One region of the Fretibacterium sp. genome, then DNA from elsewhere that is predicted to be linked to it. Evidence: riboswitches for the same ligand, from Rfam matches in the RefSeq annotation. Region 1 holds a riboswitch; each other region holds the start of a gene.
The links. Region 1 has a riboswitch for cobalamin ahead of ACO41U_RS01345 (ABC transporter substrate-binding protein). Riboswitches for the same ligand answer to the same signal wherever they lie in the genome.
Positions count from the first base shown of each region.

Region 1 (7,002 bases):
CGAAGGCCGCTCCGGCGGCGATGCCCAGCGTGTAGGGCTCCGCCAGGGGGTTCGCGAGGATGCCCTGCAGGAGCGCGCCGGAAACGCTGAGCAATCCGCCCGTCCCCAGTGCCGCAAACAGGCGGGGAAGCCGCACGGAGCGGATCACGAGCGCCTCCGGCAGGGAGGCCTCCGCCTCCGGCAGGCGCGGGGACAGCAGATACAGCACGCGGGGAAGCGGGATATCCCACTCCCCCAGCGTGACGCGCCACACGACCGTGCAGGCAAGAGCGAGGAGAAGCGCCCCGCCGACGGCCCAGGCCCTGCGGCTCTGCGCCCTGCGGCAGGCCGCGATCTCAGTCATCGAGGAAACGCGCCCGCGCTACATCATCTCACGGATGCGCTCAACGAAGCTCTTCGCGATGTTCTCGTCCTGTCCCAGCCCAACCAGGTAGGGCGTGATGTCCTTGTAGCCCGCCTTCTTCAGCACGTTCAGCCAAGACTCCTCGTCGTCCGCGCCGGCCAGGTCGTTGTTGGCGTGGTCGCCCGCGACGATCATCAGCGGGGAGATCACCAGCTTGCGGACGTCCTTGTGGCGCTTGAGGGCGCGGATGACGTCCTCCACCTTGGGCTCGGCCTCCACGGTGCCGAGGAAGAAGCGACCGTAGGCGACCTTGTCGAGGGAGAACTGCAGCTGGCTGTACATGGCGTGGGCAATGTGCTCCGGCGTGCCGTGCCCCATGAGGACGATGGCCGTCCCCTTGTCCTTCAGCTGCTTCTCAAAGCGGGTCATCAGGAGCTTGGCCATCTTGTCGCAGTCCTCCACGCCATTGAGGCAGGGGGCTCCAAGGGCGATCTTCTTGAAGCCGTACTTGCCCTTCAGGGACGCAAAGGCGTCCACGACGTTCTGCATCTCGTCGTACTCCTCGCCGGGGATGATGTGCGTCGGCATGACGTACACGTGGGTGAAGCCCTCGTCGTTCATCGCGGCAAGCGCCTGCACCGGCGTCGGCACGACCTCGTTGCGCTCGCGGGCAATCTTGCGGCGGATGATGTTTGACGTGAAGGCGAGGCGGACCTCCGCGTCGGGGAAGGCCTTCTTCGCCGCCTCCACCAGGTTGTCGATGGCGGGACGGGCCTCCGGCATGGACGTGCCGAAGGACGACACCAGGATTCCCACCTTGTCGGGCTTCGCGTCGTCGTGGCCGGACCACGCCGGGGAAGCCGAAAGCAGCGCCGCAGCGACCAGCATTACGCAGACAAACTTGTTCATGACACATACCTCCATCGTGATAAGGATACCCCTGCCCTCGCAGGGTAGAGCGCAGCCTGGCGAAAAGGCGTGAAAAAAGGAGGCACGGCATCGCGCCGGGCCTCCTTCGCCGTATGCGGTTCGCAGTCTGCGTCCTGCAGCAGCACCGGAGGGTTGCCCACGCAAATGCCCATCGGTCCTCGTGCAGGGTCAATATCCTGACTTCCCTTCCTCCTCGTCCGCGCCCTTCCCAAAGGGTTTTCTTCAGTGGGCCTTACCTGCGGACTCGTCCGGGTCACAGTGGCGGGGCCGCGCGGGGTTTGCACCCGCTTCCTGGCCCTGCGACGCCTTATTTAAGGCTATTTAAGCACATCGCCCCTCCGCTGTCAAATCCCTGCGGGGGCCACTGGCGCGGCTTTTATTTTTCCTCCCCTCGTGTTAAGATGACGGCACAGTTCAGGTCAAGGCCGTGCGGCAGCGCGCAAGCGCTCCAAGAGGGAAGGGGGTGCGAGTCCCCCGCAGCTTCCACTACTGTAAGCGAGGACGAGAGGACATCACGCCACTGTTCCGGCAGGACGCCGGGGCGGGAAGGCGTCCTCGAGGAGGAATCGCAAGCCAGGAGACCTGCCCCACGCGCCGCAGCAGGAACTCCCGGGACAGGGGAGCGGCGGCTCTTTTCCAAATCTTTGCGTGTGCGCGCCGAGGAACCCCGTCCGTGGAGGGCGGGGTTTTTATTTTTATCGTGCGCTTCGCGCTTGTTTTTGGAGAAGGGAGGTGGCAGCGGAGAGAGGGTCCGCGGCGTCTGCGTTTTGTCGTTTGCATCACTGTCAGCGAATCAAGGAGGAAATTTTGATGAGAAAGAGATTCTTTGTCTTTGCGCTCTGCGCTGCGGCCGCGCTCCTGCTGGCCTTGTCCCCGGCGGAGGCCGCGCGGACGGCATACCCCGTCACGATCGACAACGGGGATCGGCAGGTGACGTTCGAGAAGGCGCCGGAGCGGGTCGTGACCAACGGCGACGGCAACATCATCGAGCTGATGTTCGCCCTCGACCTGGACGACAAGCTCGCCGGCTACGCGGGCTTCCCGGAGTACGGCGGCCAGGTCGCGCCGGACCACCAGGAGAGGCTCAAGAAGATCCCCGTCGCCGCACCGGGCTACATCACGCTTGAGGTGCTGCTGGGGCAGAAGCCGGACCTCTTCCTGTCCGGCTACCAGTACGGGACGAGCGTTCCGGGTGACACGTCGGCCGGGGCCATCACGCCGGACGAGCTGGAGAAGCACGGCGTCAAGTGCTACAACATCACGGAGTCCCTGATCCGCGTCATGAAAAAGCCCCCGGTGAGCCTTGAGGACACCTACACGGACCTGAGGAACCTGGGCGTCATCTTCGACGTGCAAGACCGCGCGGAGCAGCGCATCGCCGCCATGAAGGAGCGCGCCGCAGCCGTTGAGGCCAAGCTGGCGGACGTGGACACAGCGAAGCCGATCGGCGTCTTCATCTATCAGACGTGGAACGCGCCGGACCAGCCCCCGCGCACGGTGGGCGGCCAGGCCATGCCAAGCGCCCTGATGAAGATGGCGAAGGCCCGCAACGTCTTTGACGACATCGACGACAGCTACGTCAAGGTCACCTGGGAGGACGTCGTGGGGCGCAATCCGGACGTCATCCTGCTCCTGGAGTGCGGAAACGCCAACGGCGCGGAGCGGAAGAAGCTCCTGATGGAGGACCCCGTCCTTCAGGGCGTGAAGGCGATCCAGGACGACCGCGTCATCGTCATGCGGGTTGAGGAAACGTATCCGGGCCCCCGGGCCGTCGACGGCCTCGAGGCTATCGCCCGGGCGCTCTACCCCGACCGGTTCTAGCCGCACCCAGCCTGCGGACCCCTCATGAGCCCTCTCTCCCCCTTCAGGCGGACGGGCGCTCCGGCGCTCGTCCTCCTCGCCCTCCTGCTCCTGACGATGACCTTCGGCGTTTCCATCGGCCCGGTGCCCATCCCCTTCGGAAGGGTCTGGGGTATCGTCCTGCATCAGGTCTTCCCCGACTGGCAGGCCATGGCCCAGGACTGGCCGCAGAACGAGGTCAGCATCGTCTGGCAGCTCCGGCTCCCCCGCGTGATCCTGGGGGCCATCGTCGGGGCCGGGCTGATGATGGCCGGCGCGGCCATTCAGTCGCTGGTGCGCAACTCCCTGGCGGACCCCTACCTGCTCGGCATCTCCTCCGGCGGCTGCGCAGGCGCGGTGGCGGCCATCCTGCTCCTGGGGAAGGTCTTGGGCAGCAGCTACACCGGCCTCTCCACCGTCTTCATCCTGGCCTTTCTCGGCTCCCTCCTGGCCTTCGGCCTCGTCCTTATCATCGCGGCGCAGGGGGAAGGGCTCACGCCCATGCGCATGATCCTGTCGGGGCTCGCCGTCAGCTACGCCTTCACGGCCCTCACGAACTTCATGGTCTACTTCAACCAGCGGAGCGGGGCGGAGAGCGCGATGTTCTGGATGCTGGGGGGCCTGGGCGGCGCGCGGTGGGACCGGCTTCCCATCCCCCTCGCGGTCACCTCGGCCTGCCTCGTCCTCCTCGTCCTTCAGGGGCGCTCCCTCAACGCGCTGATGCTGGGGGACGAGAGCGCGGCGGCGCTGGGCGTAGACGTCCGGCGCTTCAGGCGCTTCCTGTTCGCGCTCACGTCGCTCCTGACGGGAACGCTGGTCGCCGTCAGCGGCTCCATCGGCTTCGTCGGGCTCGTGGTGCCGCACGCCATGCGCATGACCGTCGGCGCGGACCACCGGCGCATCCTGCCCCTGGGGGCGCTGGTCGGCGCCATCTTCCTCATCCTGGCGGACGCCTTCTCCCGCGCGGTCCTGGCGCCCCGTGAGCTCCCCCTCGGCGTCGTGACGGGCTTCGTCGGCGCGCCGTTCTTCATCTGGCTCCTCAGGCGGAGCGGGCGGCAGGGCCGGCCATGAGCGCAAAGCTCGAGGTCGAGGCCCTCCGGTGGGGCGCGGAGGGTCGCCCCATCGTCCAGGGCGTTTCGCTCACGGTGGAGGAGGGCGAGTTCGTGGGCGTCATCGGCCCGAACGGCAGTGGGAAGTCCAGCCTGCTGCGCTGCATCTACCGCGCCAACCGGCCCCAGGGCGGCACCGTCCTCCTGGACGGCCGCGACCTGTGGCGGATGCCGGTGAAGGAGGCCGCGCGGCACGCCGCCGCCGTGCCGCAGGAGATGCCGACGCAGTTCGAGTTCACCGTCCGCGAGATCGTGGCCATGGGGCGTTATCCCCACAAGGGCCCCTTCAGCGGCGCCGACGCACGGGACGAGGAGCTCGTCGAGCGGGCGCTCGATTACGTCGGGATGTCCCCCTGCGCCGACCGGACGTTTGCGTCGCTGTCGGGCGGCGAGAAGCAGCGCGCGCTCATCGCGCGGGCCATCGCCCAGGACGCCGGCCTTCTGCTCCTGGACGAGCCGACGAACCATCTGGACGTCTACTATCAGCTGGAGATCCTGGACCTGATCCGCAGCGCCGGCGTCAGCTGCCTCGTCGTGATGCACGACCTGAACCTGGCCGCGCAGCACTGCGACCGGCTGTACATCATGCACGACGGGCGCGTCGTCGCCGGCGGAAGGCCGCGGGACGTCCTGACGCCGGAGCTGATCCGCCGCGTGTACCGCGTGGAGGCGGAGGTCACGACCGCGCCGGGCGGCGCGCCCCACGTGCTGTTCCTCCGCGCCCTCAAGCCGCAGGGAGCGGAGGATCGGGCCCCCACCCTCCCCTTCACCGGGACACGCGGATGACGCCGCCGCGCCGGTCCTCGCCCGAGTTCCACATCCGCCGCAGGCTCAGCCAGTGCGGCTTGCCGTAGGTGACGGCCTCCACCATCAGGTCGTCCCCTACCTCCTCGTATCCGGCCAGGTTGAACCAGTGCCACTCAAAATCCTCCAGCCCGTCGTCCTGGTGGCGCAGCATCAGGTAGGGGACGGGAAGGCCGCTCCCCAGTTGCTCCCGAACCACTCCGCGCGCCTCCTCAAAGGGCACCGTGCCGGACAACCCCTCCAGGCGCCGGCCGCTGCCGCCGGCGTCGCGCCAGTACTGCGACAGCCCCTCGATATAGATTTCAAGGAAGTCGATCCCGTGGGAACGCGGCGACAGGTAGGGCTTCATGTCCCTGGCGAAGCGGATGAAGTCCTCCCGATTGAGGTGGCGCAGGTCATAGGGGTAGAGGCTCGCGGCGTCCTCGCGGAGCGCCAGGTAGATGCACAGGTCGCACGCCGTCACCGCGGCGCACCCGCCGTGGTACATGTCCCACTCCGGAAACCAGTCCTGATTTCCCCCCAGCCCATCCTCGATTTGAATGTAGTCCAGCTCGTTCTTCATCGTCCACCTCTGGCGCCCTCACGAATTTTTTGCAGCATTTTTTTATTGTATCTCTTTTTTCGTCCTTTTGTCCCCCACGTTCCGGCCTTTTCGCTTCTTCAGTCCCCTGCCGGACGTGCGACGCCTGCCGCCCTCCCCGACCCTTCACCTTCACTGCGCGCTATACTATAATACGAGCGTTCGCCGCGGACGGACGAGGGAGGAGCGTGGAGGCATGGCGGGGGCAGTGTCCTTAGGGACGACGAGTCGGGAGGGTGCTTCGGGGGCGGTCCAGCCTTCCGCCGTGTGCTGTGCGCCACGCGGCGGATGAAGGCTGTCCGCCGCGCGTTCTCGCTGGCGGAGGTCCTGATCGTCCTCGCGATCCTGGCCGCCCTGGGGGGCTCCGTGCTCTCGGTGGGAGCGATCTGGGGAAGGCCGACGGCGGCAAAAGAGGCGGACCGCGCCATGCGGTGGCTCTACAGCGTCGTCGCCAGGGCGGACCTTGCGGGCCGGCCCTTCGACCTGAGGGTCGACGAGCGCGCGCAGCGCCTTCAGGTGCGCTGGGGAAAACCGATGGGCGTGGAGCAGCTCTCCGCGCGCAGCGGCTGCACCCTTCAGCGGGTTGGGGCCGGCGGCGCGACGGGGAACGCCCACTACGCCCCCCAATGGGGGACCTTCAGCTCCGCCCTGACCGTCCTGGTCCGCGACGCGGAGGGGAGACGCCACTTCCTGATCCTGTCGGGGCAGGGGCAGATTCGGACCTCCGCCCACCCCCCGGCCGCGAAGTGAGGGCACGCCAGCCCCGATCGGGGCGCCCCGTCGGGCGCGCATCTAAAAACAAGGGGGGAGCCAAATGATCTCGGTCCTGAGGACGAACACCAACCAGAAGAACCCCGGACACGAGGACCTCAGCCTCGACACGCTGCGCCACGGAAGCTGGATCAACCTGGTGGCACCCACACGCCAGGAGCTGGAGGACGTGGCGCGTATCGCCTCGGTGCCTCTCGACTTCCTCACGGCGGCCATGGACGCCGAGGAGTCGAGCCGCATCGACGTGGAGGAGGCGGACGAGGACAGCGGGTGCGACACCTCGCTGCTGATGGTCCTCAACATCCCGAAGCACCCGAAGAGCTTCAGCTTCGACACGCTGCCTCTGGGCATCGTCATCACGGAGTCCGCCTTCATCACCGTCTGCCTCGAGGAGAACGTGATCCTGCCGGGAGCCTCCGGCGGGGTCAGGGGCTTCTGCACCTGGAAACACACGCGGTTCCTGCTGCAGATCCTCTACAGGACGGCGGGCGCCTACCTTCAGTACCTGAACGAGATCAACCGCATGTCCAACAGCATCGAGCAGGCCATGCGCCAGTCCCTGCAGAACGAGGAGCTGTTCCGTCTGATGGACCTGGAGAAGGGACTGACGTACTTCACGGGGTCCA
Region 1 is NZ_DBHLDX010000004.1:1,381-8,382, forward strand. Features, by position in the region: gene ACO41U_RS01335 (FecCD family ABC transporter permease) at 1-343, opposite strand, end outside; gene ACO41U_RS01340 (sirohydrochlorin cobaltochelatase) at 362-1,252, opposite strand; cobalamin riboswitch at 1,423-1,598, opposite strand; cobalamin riboswitch at 1,687-1,877, shown strand; gene ACO41U_RS01345 (ABC transporter substrate-binding protein) at 2,084-3,094, shown strand; gene ACO41U_RS01350 (FecCD family ABC transporter permease) at 3,119-4,183, shown strand; gene ACO41U_RS01355 (ABC transporter ATP-binding protein) at 4,180-5,007, shown strand; gene ACO41U_RS01360 (hypothetical protein) at 4,988-5,587, opposite strand; gene ACO41U_RS01365 (type II secretion system protein) at 5,894-6,355, shown strand; gene ACO41U_RS01370 (magnesium transporter CorA family protein) at 6,420-7,002, shown strand, end outside.

Region 2 (5,914 bases), on a different contig from region 1:
AGTCCGGGCCGGAAGTGGGGCAGTTCAGCGAAATTTGCGTAAAATCCGGGTTTTTATACGATACGGACATCTTTAGAACATCCCCTTCATCTTCTGAAATCCGGACAAAGTCTCAAGACAGTTCGAGCGGACGCTGATGAAGCCTTCCACGCCGGCCTCGACGTAGGCGTCCTTGAACTCCGGGGCCGGCTCTCCGGCCAGGTAGACGCCCATCTTCGGCGCCCGCTCCTTGATCGCCCGCGCCAGCGGCGGCACCACCTCAGGGTACGTGGCGTCCGTGGAGCAGATCACCGCGATCTCCGCACCGCTCGCGGCGGCGGCCTCCGCGCACGCCTCCGGCGTCTCGAAGCCGTCGTTGCGGAGCATCTCGAAGGCGGCCACCTCCATGAAGCTCGAGATGAAGTCCGCCCGTGCCTTGTGCTGGGGGATGGGCCCCATGTTGGCCAGAAAGACGCGGAAGTTATCACCCGTCCGCGCCCTGTAGGCCTCCGTCCTGGCCCTCAGCTCCTCGAACTGCTCCGTCCAGCGGTGGGGTCGTACGGGCTCCGCCGCGACGTCGCCCCTCCCGCCCGCCAGCGCGGCCCGTACCTCGCCCAGCGTGGCGCCGGCCTCGGCCGCTGCGGCGACCTTCCCGATCAGGCCGTCGCCCGACAGCCCCTCGAGGGCCTTCTTCACCCCGGCGTCGTCCCGCGCCCCCCGGGCGCCCTTCAGCGCCCGCAGACGCTCCTCCCTTAGCCCCTCCCAGTCCGGCGACCCGAACTCCGGCAGGGGCTCGCTCATGTTGGGGTACATGTTCGTGCCGACGGCGCGGTCGGAGCGCTTCGCCAGGTTCTTCCAGCGGCTCGCGAGGGTCCCGGCCACGTCCTCCTGCAGCACGCCCGCCTTGACGCTCTCCAGGAAGCCGCCCCGGCCCTCGATCTCCTGAAGCTTGGCCCAGACCCTGCGGCTCAGCTCGTCCGTCAGGGCCTCCAGATACCAGGAACCTCCCGCGGGGTCAATGGGCTCCCGCAGGTTGAACTCCTTCTGAAGCATGATCTGGGCGTTGCGGGCCACGCGGCGCGAGAATTCGGAGCCTGGCCGCAGCGCCTCGTCAAAGCAGCCGACGGTCAGCCCCTCCACGCCGCCCACGATCGCTGAAAACGCCTCCGTGGCACCGCGCAGCATGTTGACGTAGGGGTCGTACACCGTTCGGGTGAAGCGGGAGGTGCGGGCGAAAATCTGGGACTTCCGGGCCTCTTCGCCGCCGCCGAAGCTCTCCGCGATCTGAGCCCACGCGATGCGCGCGGCGCGCAGCTTCGCGATCTCCATGAAGAAGTTGGCCCCTTGCGAAAACTCAAAGCGCAGCCGGCGGGCGAATTGCTCCACCGAGATGCCCCGCGCCAGCATGGCGCGCAAGGTCTCGATGGAGGCCGTCATGGCGCAGGCGGCCTCCTGGGCCGCGTCCGCACCGCCGTCATGCGGCACGCTGCCGCGGACCAGGACCGTGCGCAGCGGGGAGCCGGCGGCCTCGGCCCAGCGGATCGTCTCCGCCATCTCGTCCCAGAGCTGCTCCAGGGGCGCGGGCAAGCCTCCCGTCGCCAGCAGGCAGCCCATGGGGTCCGCCCCCACGCAGCCCGAAAGCGTCCTTGGGGCGACGCCCTCCTTTTTGGCCAGCGCGTCCACGAAGCCAAGCAGGGGTGCCGCGGAGGCCCCGGCATAGATCGCCAGGGGTCGGTCCAGCAGGCCCTTCAGCAGGGCCTCGACGTCTTCCAGCGTGGAGAGCGAGACACCCGCTCCGTCCGTCCCCGGCGCGTCGGCATCCAGCCCCGCCTCCGTCCGAGGGTCCAGGCGGAAGGCGACGGAGGTGGCCCCGCGCTCCAGCTCGTGGAGCAGGTTCCGGTGGGCTTCCTGGGGCAACGCCTCATCGCAGAACTGCACGATCTCCCACGCGCGCTTCAGGTTGCCGGAGGCCTCGTTGCCCCTCAGGGAGTAGGAACCGGGGTAGGTGCGCGCGGCCCTCAGGGCCCCCGTGTCCTCCGCCGTGTACATCGGGTTCAGGGTGATGCCCTCGTAGGTCTTGGTGAACATCCTCTTGTCGAAGGGCGCGCCCTTCAGGGCCGCGGTGGCCGCCTCCTTCCACGCCTCGTAGCTCAGAGGGGTGAACTCGTCGAAGGCGACGTCGGGAAGGTGCGCGGCAGCTGTCTGGCCCCCCGCCCCCGGTTCTTTTGCATTGCTCATATGCGATTCCTCCCGTTCTGGCGACGGCGCGGTCCTGCACCGCCCCAAGGTCTTTGGACAGGACAGACGTCCCGTCCGGCAGCTCCGCTGCCCAACGCAATCCGGGTCCCGCCGCACCCTGGCACGACAGGACGACAAGCCGCCCGCCTCCACGCGGAAGGGGAAGGTCTTTCCCGGCAGGTTTCCTGGCTCTCACTCATCCTTCGCCCGCGCCTTCCCGCCTTGCGGCAGTGGCTGACCTGCGGGCTCGTCGTGATTACAGTGGCCGGGCCGCTCCGGTTTCGCACCGGATTCCCTGCAACCGCAGAAAAAATTTTCGTTAACTTTTGTATTATAACGTAGGTTTGCGACTTCGGGGCGCCCTGAAAGGGCAAAAGCGCGGAGGCAGGGGGCCTGCCTCCGCGCAGAATATATTCTGAAAATCAGCTCCTGTACGCCTCGGGGATCGAGTGAAAGTCCTTGTCCCCGCGCCCCGACAGGTTGACCAGGACCGTCTTGTCCTTGCCGAGAGTGGGCAGGAGGCGCAGCGCCCAGGCCAGCGCGTGGCTGCTCTCGAGCGCCGGCAGGATGCCCTCCCGCCGGCAGAGGGTCCGGAACGCGGCGAGGGCCTCCTCGTCGGTCACCCTCTCGTAACGGGCCCGCCCCGTGTCCTTCAGCCAGGCGTGTTCCGGCCCCACGCCGGGGTAGTCGAGCCCCGCGGAGATCGAGTAGACGGGGGCGGCCTCTCCATCTGCGTCCGCCAAGACGTAACTCTTGAACCCCTGAAAGACCTTCGGGGTCCCGAAGGCCAGCGTCGCCGCGTGGTCTCCCAGTCGGTCCGTCCCCCGGCCGGCCGGCTCCACCCCCACCAGCCGGACCTCCGCGTCGTCGAGGAAGGCCGAGAAGAGCCCGATGGCGTTGCTGCCCCCTCCGACGCAGGCGACGGCGTAGTCCGGCAGGCGCCCCTCGCGCTTCAGGAACTGCTCCCGCGCCTCACGCCCGATGACGCTCTGGAACTCCCGCACGATGGAGGGGTACGGGTGCGGCCCGACGGCCGAGCCCAAAAGGTAGAAGGTGTCCGGCTCCTCCACGTAGACGGACAGGGCCTTATCCACCGCCTCCCTGAGGGTCTGCTGCCCCTCCGTCACCGCCACGACGCGGGTCCCCATGGCCCGCATACGCTCCACGTTAGGGCTCTGGCGCTCCATGTCCAGGGCTCCCATGTACACGGTACATTCCATGCCAAAGAGCGCGGCGGCCATGGCCGAGGCCGTGCCGTGCATCCCCGCGCCCGTCTCAGCGATGATTCGCTTCGCCCCCATGCGCCGGGCTAGAAGGATCTGCCCGATGCAGTTGTTGATCTTGTGCGCGCCGCTGTGGTTCAGGTCCTCCCGCTTCAGGAAGAGCCGCCCCCCGCCCAGGTCCTTCGAGATGTTGCGGCACTCCGTCAGCGCCGAGGGACGCCCCACGTAGTCCCTGAGGAGCGCCAGGTACTCCTCCTGAAACGCCTCGTCCGCCATCGCGTCCCGGAAGGCCTCGTCCAATTCGTCCAAGCGCTTCTTCAAAGGCTCGGGGATGAACTGCCCGCCGTACTCCCCAAAGAACCCCGTGACCATCGCTTTTCTCTCGACGTCGTTTGCCATTGCAATCTCCTCCTGAATAAAGTATAAAATTTTTGGGATACAAAAAAGCCCGGGGCCAAAAGGTCGGCCCCGGGCTGTGACGCTCTCACAATACAAAAGGGCCGGAGGGTTGATTCCCTCCGGCCCTTAAAGCGCTTTCTTCTTCAACGCGCGCGGACAGAGGGCAGCTTAAGGCTGCCACCACCACATCCCGTTGTTCCGAACCTGCGCTGAGGCCTCTCCGTCGCGTTTCATTAGCTCTCGTCCTCGCTCTCGCGTACTCCCCAAAAGTGGGGTTAAACTTTGATTATTAACAAAATAGCATCCCCTCAACAGATTGTCAAGAGTTTTTCAGAGGTATTGCCGATCTTTGGGGTTGCGTATTATAATTAACAAAGTTGTTTTTCCATCCCGGAGGGCAGGCGTTTTGGCGAGCCGGAAGAGCGTCCGGCAGGAGCGGTCCTCCGGGTTTGTGCGTTTGTGCTATGGCACTATGGGATGTTTGTTCGGTTTTTTGCTTAGCAAGGGAGACGAAAAGATGACGATTCGGAGCAAGATGTTGGGGACGGTCGCGGCGGTTTTCCTGGTGTTGTTCTTGATGATCGGGGTCGTTTACCTCTGGGGCGGCTCAACGCTGTCCTCCGTTTTGAAGGGGGCCGGAGTGGAGAGCGTATCCCAATCGGCCCAGATTTTTCGAGGCGTCCTGACCCGATCCTCCGCGGTCCTCTCGGCCTCCGCCGAATCGCTGCGGTATGCGTTCGTGAACTTCGAGGCGGTTTCTAAGGACGAGGTGGCTCGGGCCGCCGCCGCCCTTCTGGCCAAGAACAGGCCGAACGGCATCAAGGAGCTGTTCTGGGGTTATGAGTCGGACGGCCGTTTTGCGGACGGAGGCGGCTGGAAGGCCCCCGACGACTTCGACGCCCGGACTCGCCCCTGGTACAAGCTCGCGGTCGCGGCCAGGGACGGCGAGGTCATCTGCTCAGAGCCTTACATCATTGCAGCGACCAACAGCCTTGGGATCACCATGGCCGTCGCCGTCCGGGACGACGCAGGGAAGCTCCTGGGAGTCGTCGGCGCGGACCTGGACGTGGACCAGATCAGCTCGCAGACGGCGGCCCTGAAGGTCTTCGGCCAGGGCTCCGGGGTCCTGATCCGGAAGGACGGCCTGATCGTCGCCTCCCCCAAGAAGGAGCAGGTCATGAAGACCAACCTCCTGACGGACCCGGCCTCTCCGGAAAGCGTCCGCCAGACGGTTCGGCGGATGACGGCGGGCGAGAGCGGGGTCACCGAGTACACCCACGAGGGTGAGCGGCGCCTGATGTTCTACGCTCCTGTGGGGTACGACCTCTACCTTGGCGCGTTCTTCCCCTATTCCGTGATCTCCGGCATCCTCAAGACCCTGCTCCTGATCCTGCTGGGCGTCGCGGTCACGCCGCTGATCATCGTCGGAGTTTCCTTCTTCTGCATCATTCGGGGTATGACGCGCTCCGTGCGCCGGATGACCGACCTCATGGAGGAGCTGGAGGCGGGCGACCTCTCGACCCACTTCGACGACTCCGGCAAGGATGAGTTCTCCAGGATATCGGGGATGCTGAATCGGACGGCGGGCTCCATCGGCGAGGTGGTTTCCCGCATCCGGACCGGCGTGGCCGAGAACTCGCGTCAGTCCGAGGAGCTCGCGAAGATATCGGGGGACCTGCTGGCCTCGATGGAGAGCGTCGGCGGGCTGATGGGCAAGTCGGACACCCTGCTGGGCGAGAGCTCCTCTGCCCTTCAGTCGATCAACGCGGCGATCGGCGAGGTGGCGTCCGGAGCCCAGTCGAGCGCCCAGGCGGCCACGGAGGGCGCCTCCCAGTCCGCCACCGTCAGCACCGGGACGACGGAGGGAGTTCACAGCGTGGGGCGGATCGTCGAGGGCATGAAGCTGGCTGAGGAGAAGTCCGAGGAAACGATGGAGCAGATCGGCCACCTGGCGCAGTCGGTGGAGGCCATCTCCGGCTTCGTGAGCTCCATCACGTCCATCGCGGACCAGACGAACCTCCTGGCCCTCAACGCGGCGATCGAGGCGGCGCGGGCGGGCGAGGCGGGACGCGGCT
Region 2 is NZ_DBHLDX010000085.1:551-6,464, forward strand. Features, by position in the region: partial or broken gene ACO41U_RS09540 (methylmalonyl-CoA mutase family protein) at 1-70, opposite strand, end outside; gene ACO41U_RS09545 (methylmalonyl-CoA mutase family protein) at 73-2,217, opposite strand; cobalamin riboswitch at 2,376-2,538, opposite strand; gene trpB (tryptophan synthase subunit beta) at 2,640-3,812, opposite strand; partial or broken gene ACO41U_RS09555 (methyl-accepting chemotaxis protein) at 4,357-5,914, shown strand, end outside.
Region 2: another riboswitch for cobalamin. It lies ahead of ACO41U_RS09545 (methylmalonyl-CoA mutase family protein); the one in region 1 lies ahead of ACO41U_RS01345 (ABC transporter substrate-binding protein).

Region 3 (7,002 bases), on a different contig from region 1:
GATGCGGCGATAGGCTTCCCCCTCCTCCGGACGCGCAGCGTTGTAGAACACGACGTCCGGCTTCAACTTCAGAACTTCCTCGACGTTCACCTCGCCGCCCTTCATGAAGTCGGAAGGAATATCGAGGATTTTCGGAAACATCTTTGCAAGGTAGGAGTACCGTGCCGCCACCTTCGTGCCGTCTGAGATGCCGATCAATCCTGTAATGCCGCCGCGATAGAGGCAGTACACGCTCGTCAAAGGCATGATGGACGTGATGAGAACACGTTCCGGCGAGCGCGGCACCGTCACCTCCTGCCCGCTGTCGTCCACAAACTTGACGAACTCGGCGCCCAGCGCGCCTTGCGCGCACAGCACACAGCACAAAAACGCCAAAAAACCTCTCTTGAAAGACCTCAACCTGTTGCCCTCCTTAAAAATAAAATATACCTCCCCGATCCGTTCTGCGCCTCGCGCACCGGGGGCGCAGGCAACGTCACAGGCTGCTGCGGTCCACCTGCACGTGATTCAGCTCTGGAATGTGGATGATGCGGTCCGCGACGCGCTCCGCCAGAGCGCGGTTGTGCGTTATCGCCACCACGGCCATGCCATGCCGCTCCGCGTAATGCAGCACGAAGCGCCAAATGTGCGCCTGGCTCAAGGCGTCCAGCATCGTCGTCATCTCGTCGGCGATCAAGACGCGCGTTTCGCTCCGCATGACGCGCGCCACGCAGAAGCGCTGCAGCTCGCCGCCCGACAGCTCGATGGGCCAGCGATCGTACCACAGGGGCCGGATGCCCATCTCGCGCAGGACGCCTTCGTCCAGCGCTCCGGCCTCGAACAGGGACTGCCGCATCTTCCAACGCGGGTTGAGCGCCCGCTCCGGGTGCTGGTAGATCAACTGAACGGGGCAGTAGCCGCGCCTGGGCAGCGGGGCACTGTTCCACAGCACCGTGCCCTCCGCGGGGCGTTCGTACCCGGCCATGAGCTTTGCCAACGTGCTCTTGCCGTAGCCGCTGGGGCCAAGGATGGCGATGCGCTCCCCATCGGCGACCTTAAGGCTCACGTCCTTCAGGACCCACGGTCCGCCCCCGTAACGAAACCCGACGTTCTTGACCTCAAGCATCGCTGCACCTGCACCTCATCGTTTCCTCGTCCACGTCCCACGTCGCTTCGCTTGCCCCGCACGCGGGGCAGCGCTCCAGGGAGAACCCGTTCTGGGGCAGAGACCGAAACAGGGCGCGGCTGTAAGGGTGCTTCAAGCCGGCGCCGTCCCCGCTGAAGGCCGCCGCCGCGGCGGTTTCCACGACGCGGCCCTCGTGGAAAATCGCGACCTTATCCGCCACGCCAAGCGCCAAATCGATGTCGTGCGTGATGAGGAGGATGCCCTTCCCCTGGTCCGCCATGACGCGAAAGTCCTTCAGCGCCTCGATGGCCAGCTCCAGGTCCAGTCCAGGTGTCGGCTCGTCCGCAATCAGAAGCTCCGGGTCGGCGACGAACGCCGTGGACAGGAGGACGCGCCGGGCCATTCCGCCCGAAAGCTGAAAGGGATAGGAATCCGCCGTCTCGCGCTTCAGGTTGAAGTGACGAAAGGCCGCCCGTTGCCTCTCCCGAGCGCTTTCCCCCGCCGTGCCGCACACCTGGTCTCCCACGCGCATCAGCGGATCGAGGTAGGCAACGGACTGTGGGATGAACGCGATCTCCCGCCCGCGCAGGCGGGACTTCATCCCGTCCGTCATGACCGCGCCGCGGTAGAACATCTCGCCGCGAACGCGCGCGTTGTCGGGCAGGATCCCCAGCACCGCGTGAGCCAGCAGGCTCTTGCCGGAGCCGCTCGACCCAACGACGGCCAGGATCTCTCCACGCTCCAACGACACGCTCAGGTCGGTGATGGCGCAGTAGTCCACCCTCTCAAGGTGCGTGTCGTAGCTCTCGAAGCTCACGGCCAGGTGGCACACTCTCAGGAGGCTGTCTTTCAATTCGCCCATCTCCAGTCCCCCCTACTCCCTCGCAGCGTGCGGGTCGACGAACACCCGCAGGCTGTCGCCTACGACGTCGAAAAGCTGTACGACGAGGAGCAGCGCCAGGCCGGGGAAGAACGCCAGCCACCACATGCCGGCCGCCAGGTGTCGCATGGACTCCGCGAGGATGACGCCCATGGCCGGCGTGTCGAGCGGCAGGCCGTAGCCCAGAAACGTGATGCCGGCCTCGTGAAGGATCGCGTGCGGAAACAGCAGGATCAGGCCGACGGCGTACTGTGGAAATACGTGAGGGACGATGTGCCGCAGAGCGATGTGGAGCGGACCCTTTCCCATCTTCCGCGCGACCTGCACGTACTGCGCGGAGCGGATCTGGAGGATTTCCGCGCGGATGAGGCGCGTCAGGTTCGGCCAGTGCGTGACGGCGACGCCCGTGATGACGCCCGCGGCGCCTCCTCCGGCGGCGATGGAGATGAGGATGAGCAGGATCAGGTGTGGCACGCCCATGCACAGGTCAACGCAGTAGCTGACGACGGAGTCCGCCCAGCCGCCGAAGACGGCGGACAGGCTCCCCAGGACCAGCGCGATGACCGAGCTGATGACCGCAGCCATCAGGCCGATGCGGATGCTGAGCGACAGGCCCGCGACGACGCGAAAGAACATGTCGCGCCCCAGGCTGTCGGTCCCGAAGGGATGGTCGGCACAGGGGGCGACGTACCGCGCCGAGTAGTTGGGGCCATAGTCGCCGGGGCCAAGGAGCGATCCCCAGACGAAGATCCCCGCGAGGAGGATAGCCCCCAGCCCAATCGCACAGAGCGTCCTGCGGCGGCGATTCAGCCACGGGCCGCGCACCGCCTTGACGGCTGCTTCAGCCATGGGCTTTCTCCCCCTCCCGAATGTGCGGGTCGATCAACCCGTAGAGGACGTTCGCGGCCAGGTTCCCCGCGAAGACGAAGAGCACGCTGAAGAGGGCGATGCCCATCAGGAGCGGCGCGTCCGCGTGCAGTCCGGCCTCGACGGCGGTGCTGCCCAGGCCGGGGTAGGAGAACACCTTCTCCGCCAACACGGAGCCGCCGAATATCTCGCTGACCGAGGCGAACTGCAGCGTGACCGCCGGCAGGGCGATGTTGCGCAGGCCGTGGCGCCGGATGATCTGCCACAGCGCCTCGCCGCGGGCGCGGGCGAAGAGGACGTATTCGCTGTCCAGCACGTCGATCAGCTTCTGCCGGGTGTGCAGCGCGATGTTTGCCACGCCGGTGATCGACAGCGTCAACGCAGGGAGGGCGAGGTGGTGCAGCCGTTCGGCCCACGTCGTTTCCGCAGCCACGCGCCCGATGGGGATGGAGAGCCCCAGGGGGAACCACTGCAGCTGCACGGCGAACACGATCAGGATCAAGAGTCCGAGCCAAAACGCCGGGGTCGAGGCCAGAAGCAGGCTGAAGGTCTTGATCACCCTGTCCGGCCAACCGCCCCGCCACGCGCCGGCGACGATCCCCAGGATCAGGCCCAGGACGCCGGACAGCGCCCAGGCCGTGCCCATCAGAAGCAGCGAGGCCTTGAAGCGCTCCGCCAGCACCTGCGACACCGGCTTGTGATGCGTTATGGACTGTCCGAGGTCGCCCCGCAGGGCCGCCGCCGCCCACTTGATGTAGCGCTCCAGGGGCGGTCGATTCAGGTCCCACTGCTCCTCGATATGGGCCCGCTGCTCCTCGGAAACGTTGACCTCGCCGAGGAAGGCATCGACTGCCTTCATGGGCGACGCCGTGACTAGAAAAAAGCTGAGCGCGGAACAGGACACGAGCAGGAGCAGCAGCCGCCCGAGAGACCCCGCGACGTACCGTGCGAATCCCTTACTCACGAACCCCTCTCCTTCCCCCTGGAATCATTCGCTCCAGCTCCACTCGTTCAGGTTCTCCAGCCCCGCCCGGCCCTGGTTCCTGGGCTTGACCCTTCCAAGCGGCGGTATCGTCAGCCCGTCGCGGACGAGGTAGCTGTCCTGGGGGCAGGCAACGTACAGGAACGGCACGTCTGCGTCCGCCAGTTCCTCGGCCTGCTGCCACAGCCTGTCGCTCTCATCCCGGTTCGTGGCGCGCAGCGCGCTGTCGATCAACGCATCGACCTCCGGATTGGAGTACGAGGGCGGATTGCCGATGGCGCCTTTGTTGATCTGCGAAGAGTGGTAATACAGGTAGAAGTCCGAAGGGCTGGGGTAGCCGATCGCCCAGCACGTCGGCGTGGCGCGGGCGTGGCGCGCTTCAACCCAGGGCGCGGATTGGGGGACGATGCGGATGCCGAGCGCTTTGGCGCTCTCCGCCACGGCGACGACCACGTTGTAGCGGGGCATGTCGTTGCTGCGGCCCCTGACCGTGAACTCCGCCTTCAGGCCGTCCTTCTCCCTGATGCCGTCGCCGTCGGAATCCACCCAGCCGGCCTCCTCAAGCATCTTCTTTGCCTCCTCCAGGCGTCCGTCCTCGAACGTCCGCTTCGAGGCCCAGGGCAGCCAGCCGCCGCCAATGGTGAAGGACGGCTTCCCCATCCCGCTCAGCGCCTGATCCACCAGAAGCTGGCGGCTGATGCCGACGTTCAGCGCGCGGCGGATGGCCGGGTCGCAGGTCACGTTGTTGCCCACCCTCTCATCCCCTGAGCCGACCCCTTCGGGGATGACGGGCAGGTTGATCGCCAGCGAGGTGAAGGTGTCGAACGTCAGGAGCTTCATGCCCGGAACCTCCTGTTTTGCGGCCGCGAACTCCGCCGGGATGAAGACGAAGTCCAGTTGTCCCGACTTCGCTGCCGCCAGCGCGGCGTCGTCGTCCACCTTAAGGATCGTCACTCGTTTGAAGGGGGACTTCCTGCCGTAATAGTGCGGATTGGGCTCCAGGATCATCTGCTGCCCGACCTGGAAGTCCACGATGCGCCACGCGCCGGAGCCCAGCGGCATGTCGCCGTACCCTTCCTTGTAAGCGTGTTTCGGCACGATGCCGACGTAACTCAGGATGTATGGAAAGAACGACCACGGACGGGAGAGCGTGAACTCCACCGTGCGGCTATCGATCGCCCGAACGCTCTCCATCATCGAGAGGTCCGCGGCCGACGCGGCGGCTTTCGTGCTCTCAAACGTGAAGACGACGTCCTCCGCCGTCAGGGGGTGGCCGTCGGCGAACTTCGCATCCTCGCGAATTTCATACGTGTACTTCAGCCCGTCTTCGCTGACCTTCTCGTCCGTCGCCAGGTCCTTCTCCAGCAGGTTGTCCCTGCCGGCCTTCAGCAAGTGGCAATGAAAGATGTCGACCGCCCAGACGCCATACCCGCGGACGGGGTCGAACTTCCCTGCCACCGCGTTGTCGCCGCCCGACACGACGATCTCGTCCTTCGCCATGGCCGTGCCGCAGAGGAGCACCATCGCCAGGGAAAGCGCCGCAAAAACCGTTCTCTTCATCGTTGCCTCCCAAAATCCCCAAAATAGTGAAAAACTCTTGCGGGCAGCAAGCCCGCACCTTGGGTGCGCCGCAGAAAAAACGCGCCGGCCCTCTGCGCTTCTGCAAGCGAGAAGGTCGGCGCGTCCGTTTTTACGCGCCAAGACGTCCGCCCCGGGCAGGGGGCCAACGTCCTCCGGAGGAAATGCGTAAGTCTCCTGACTTGCGATCCAGGGGGAGAACCCCCAGCGCCCGATGCCTGCCTTCCCACGGCCTGATGCCGCAGTGACTGACGTTCGTCATGGCGTCCCGAAGAGACGCTTCAGCATGGGCTCACGCTTACAGTGCCGGCCGCGCGGGGACTCTCACCCCATTCCATCTACACCGTCCCCACCGTATCGCGCGTCGGACAGGGAGGACGATGACACATTTCCATATACAAACAGCCTTTTGATACAATATGTCATTCTAATGGAACGTCCTCAAAAAATCAACAAGGCCGCCAGTTGCCCGTCGTGGCTCAGGGGGCATGTCCTCCCGTTTTTGGGGCGTTTGGCCTGAAGCGGGAACGGACAGCGGGGTTACAAAGAAAAGCCTCTTGTCAATGCAAGATTGTGTGATAGAATAAAGAGCTAAATGAAATTGGGGAGGAGGATGAGATGCCGGAGAAGGCGAATAAGACGGTGGCCCAGAACCGTAAGGCAAGGCATGATTATTTTATCGTTGACGCTTTCGAGTGCGGGATCGTCCTGACGGGGACGGAGATCAAGAGCGTCCGCGCCGGGAACCTGAACCTCAAGGATTCCTACGCCTCCCTGGAAGCGGGAGAGCTCTGGCTGGTGGGGATGCACATCTCCCCCTACGAGAAGGGGACGTATTACAATCACGAGCCGGAGCGACGGCGTAAGCTGCTCCTCCACCGCCACGAACTGTTGCGGTTGAAGGGCAGGGTCCGCGAGAAGGGCTTGACGCTGGTCCCTCTCTCCGTCTATATTAAGGAGGGGCGGCGAGCCAAGGTGGAACTGGCCCTGGCGCGAGGCAGGACGGCACACGACAAGCGGGACGCCATTGCGGACCGGGACGCGAAGCGGGACATGGCGCGTGCGGTGAGGCGCAACGGGCGGTACGATTGAGAGGACGGCTCTTCCCGTCATGCTGGCGGCTCGCCGTTCGTGTTGTCGGGAAGTTTATGATAAAGCCGGTTTTATTGGGGGCGACAGGTTTCGACGGCGCGTGGAGTGCCTGACAGAGCAGGTCGAGTTATGTCCGTAATCCTCGTTAAACATTCGGGCAGACGAATAAACGTCGATAACGATTACGCATTGGCGGCTTAGGCCTGCCACGTCGAAGGATGAGCTCGTCTGTTGGCTCGCCGGAGACGTCATTTTAGACAGATGCTTCGCTCACAGTCGGATCTTGCTGGGGTGAAAAAGACCAGAGGTCTTGGAAGAAGGAAGGCCGTTTTCTGCCTCACCTTTGACGACAATTAAAAGAAAACTAAGCCTGTAGCGCTGTCACGCTGGCCCACGTCGGACGGGGGTTCAATTCCCCCCGCCTCCACCAGAAGGAATCCTCGGCTCAATGCTTGGCATGTCGAGGTTAATTTTAAAGAAGGGCCTTTCCCAACAGAA
Region 3 is NZ_DBHLDX010000069.1:196-7,197, reverse strand. Features, by position in the region: gene ACO41U_RS08910 (ABC transporter substrate-binding protein) at 1-399, opposite strand, end outside; gene ACO41U_RS08905 (ABC transporter ATP-binding protein) at 476-1,105, opposite strand; gene ACO41U_RS08900 (ATP-binding cassette domain-containing protein) at 1,098-1,967, opposite strand; gene ACO41U_RS08895 (ABC transporter permease) at 1,980-2,834, opposite strand; gene ACO41U_RS08890 (ABC transporter permease) at 2,827-3,816, opposite strand; gene ACO41U_RS08885 (ABC transporter substrate-binding protein) at 3,841-5,394, opposite strand; cobalamin riboswitch at 5,563-5,813, opposite strand; gene smpB (SsrA-binding protein SmpB) at 6,031-6,504, shown strand; RNA gene ssrA (transfer-messenger RNA) at 6,581-6,934, shown strand.
Region 3: another riboswitch for cobalamin. It lies ahead of ACO41U_RS08885 (ABC transporter substrate-binding protein); the one in region 1 lies ahead of ACO41U_RS01345 (ABC transporter substrate-binding protein).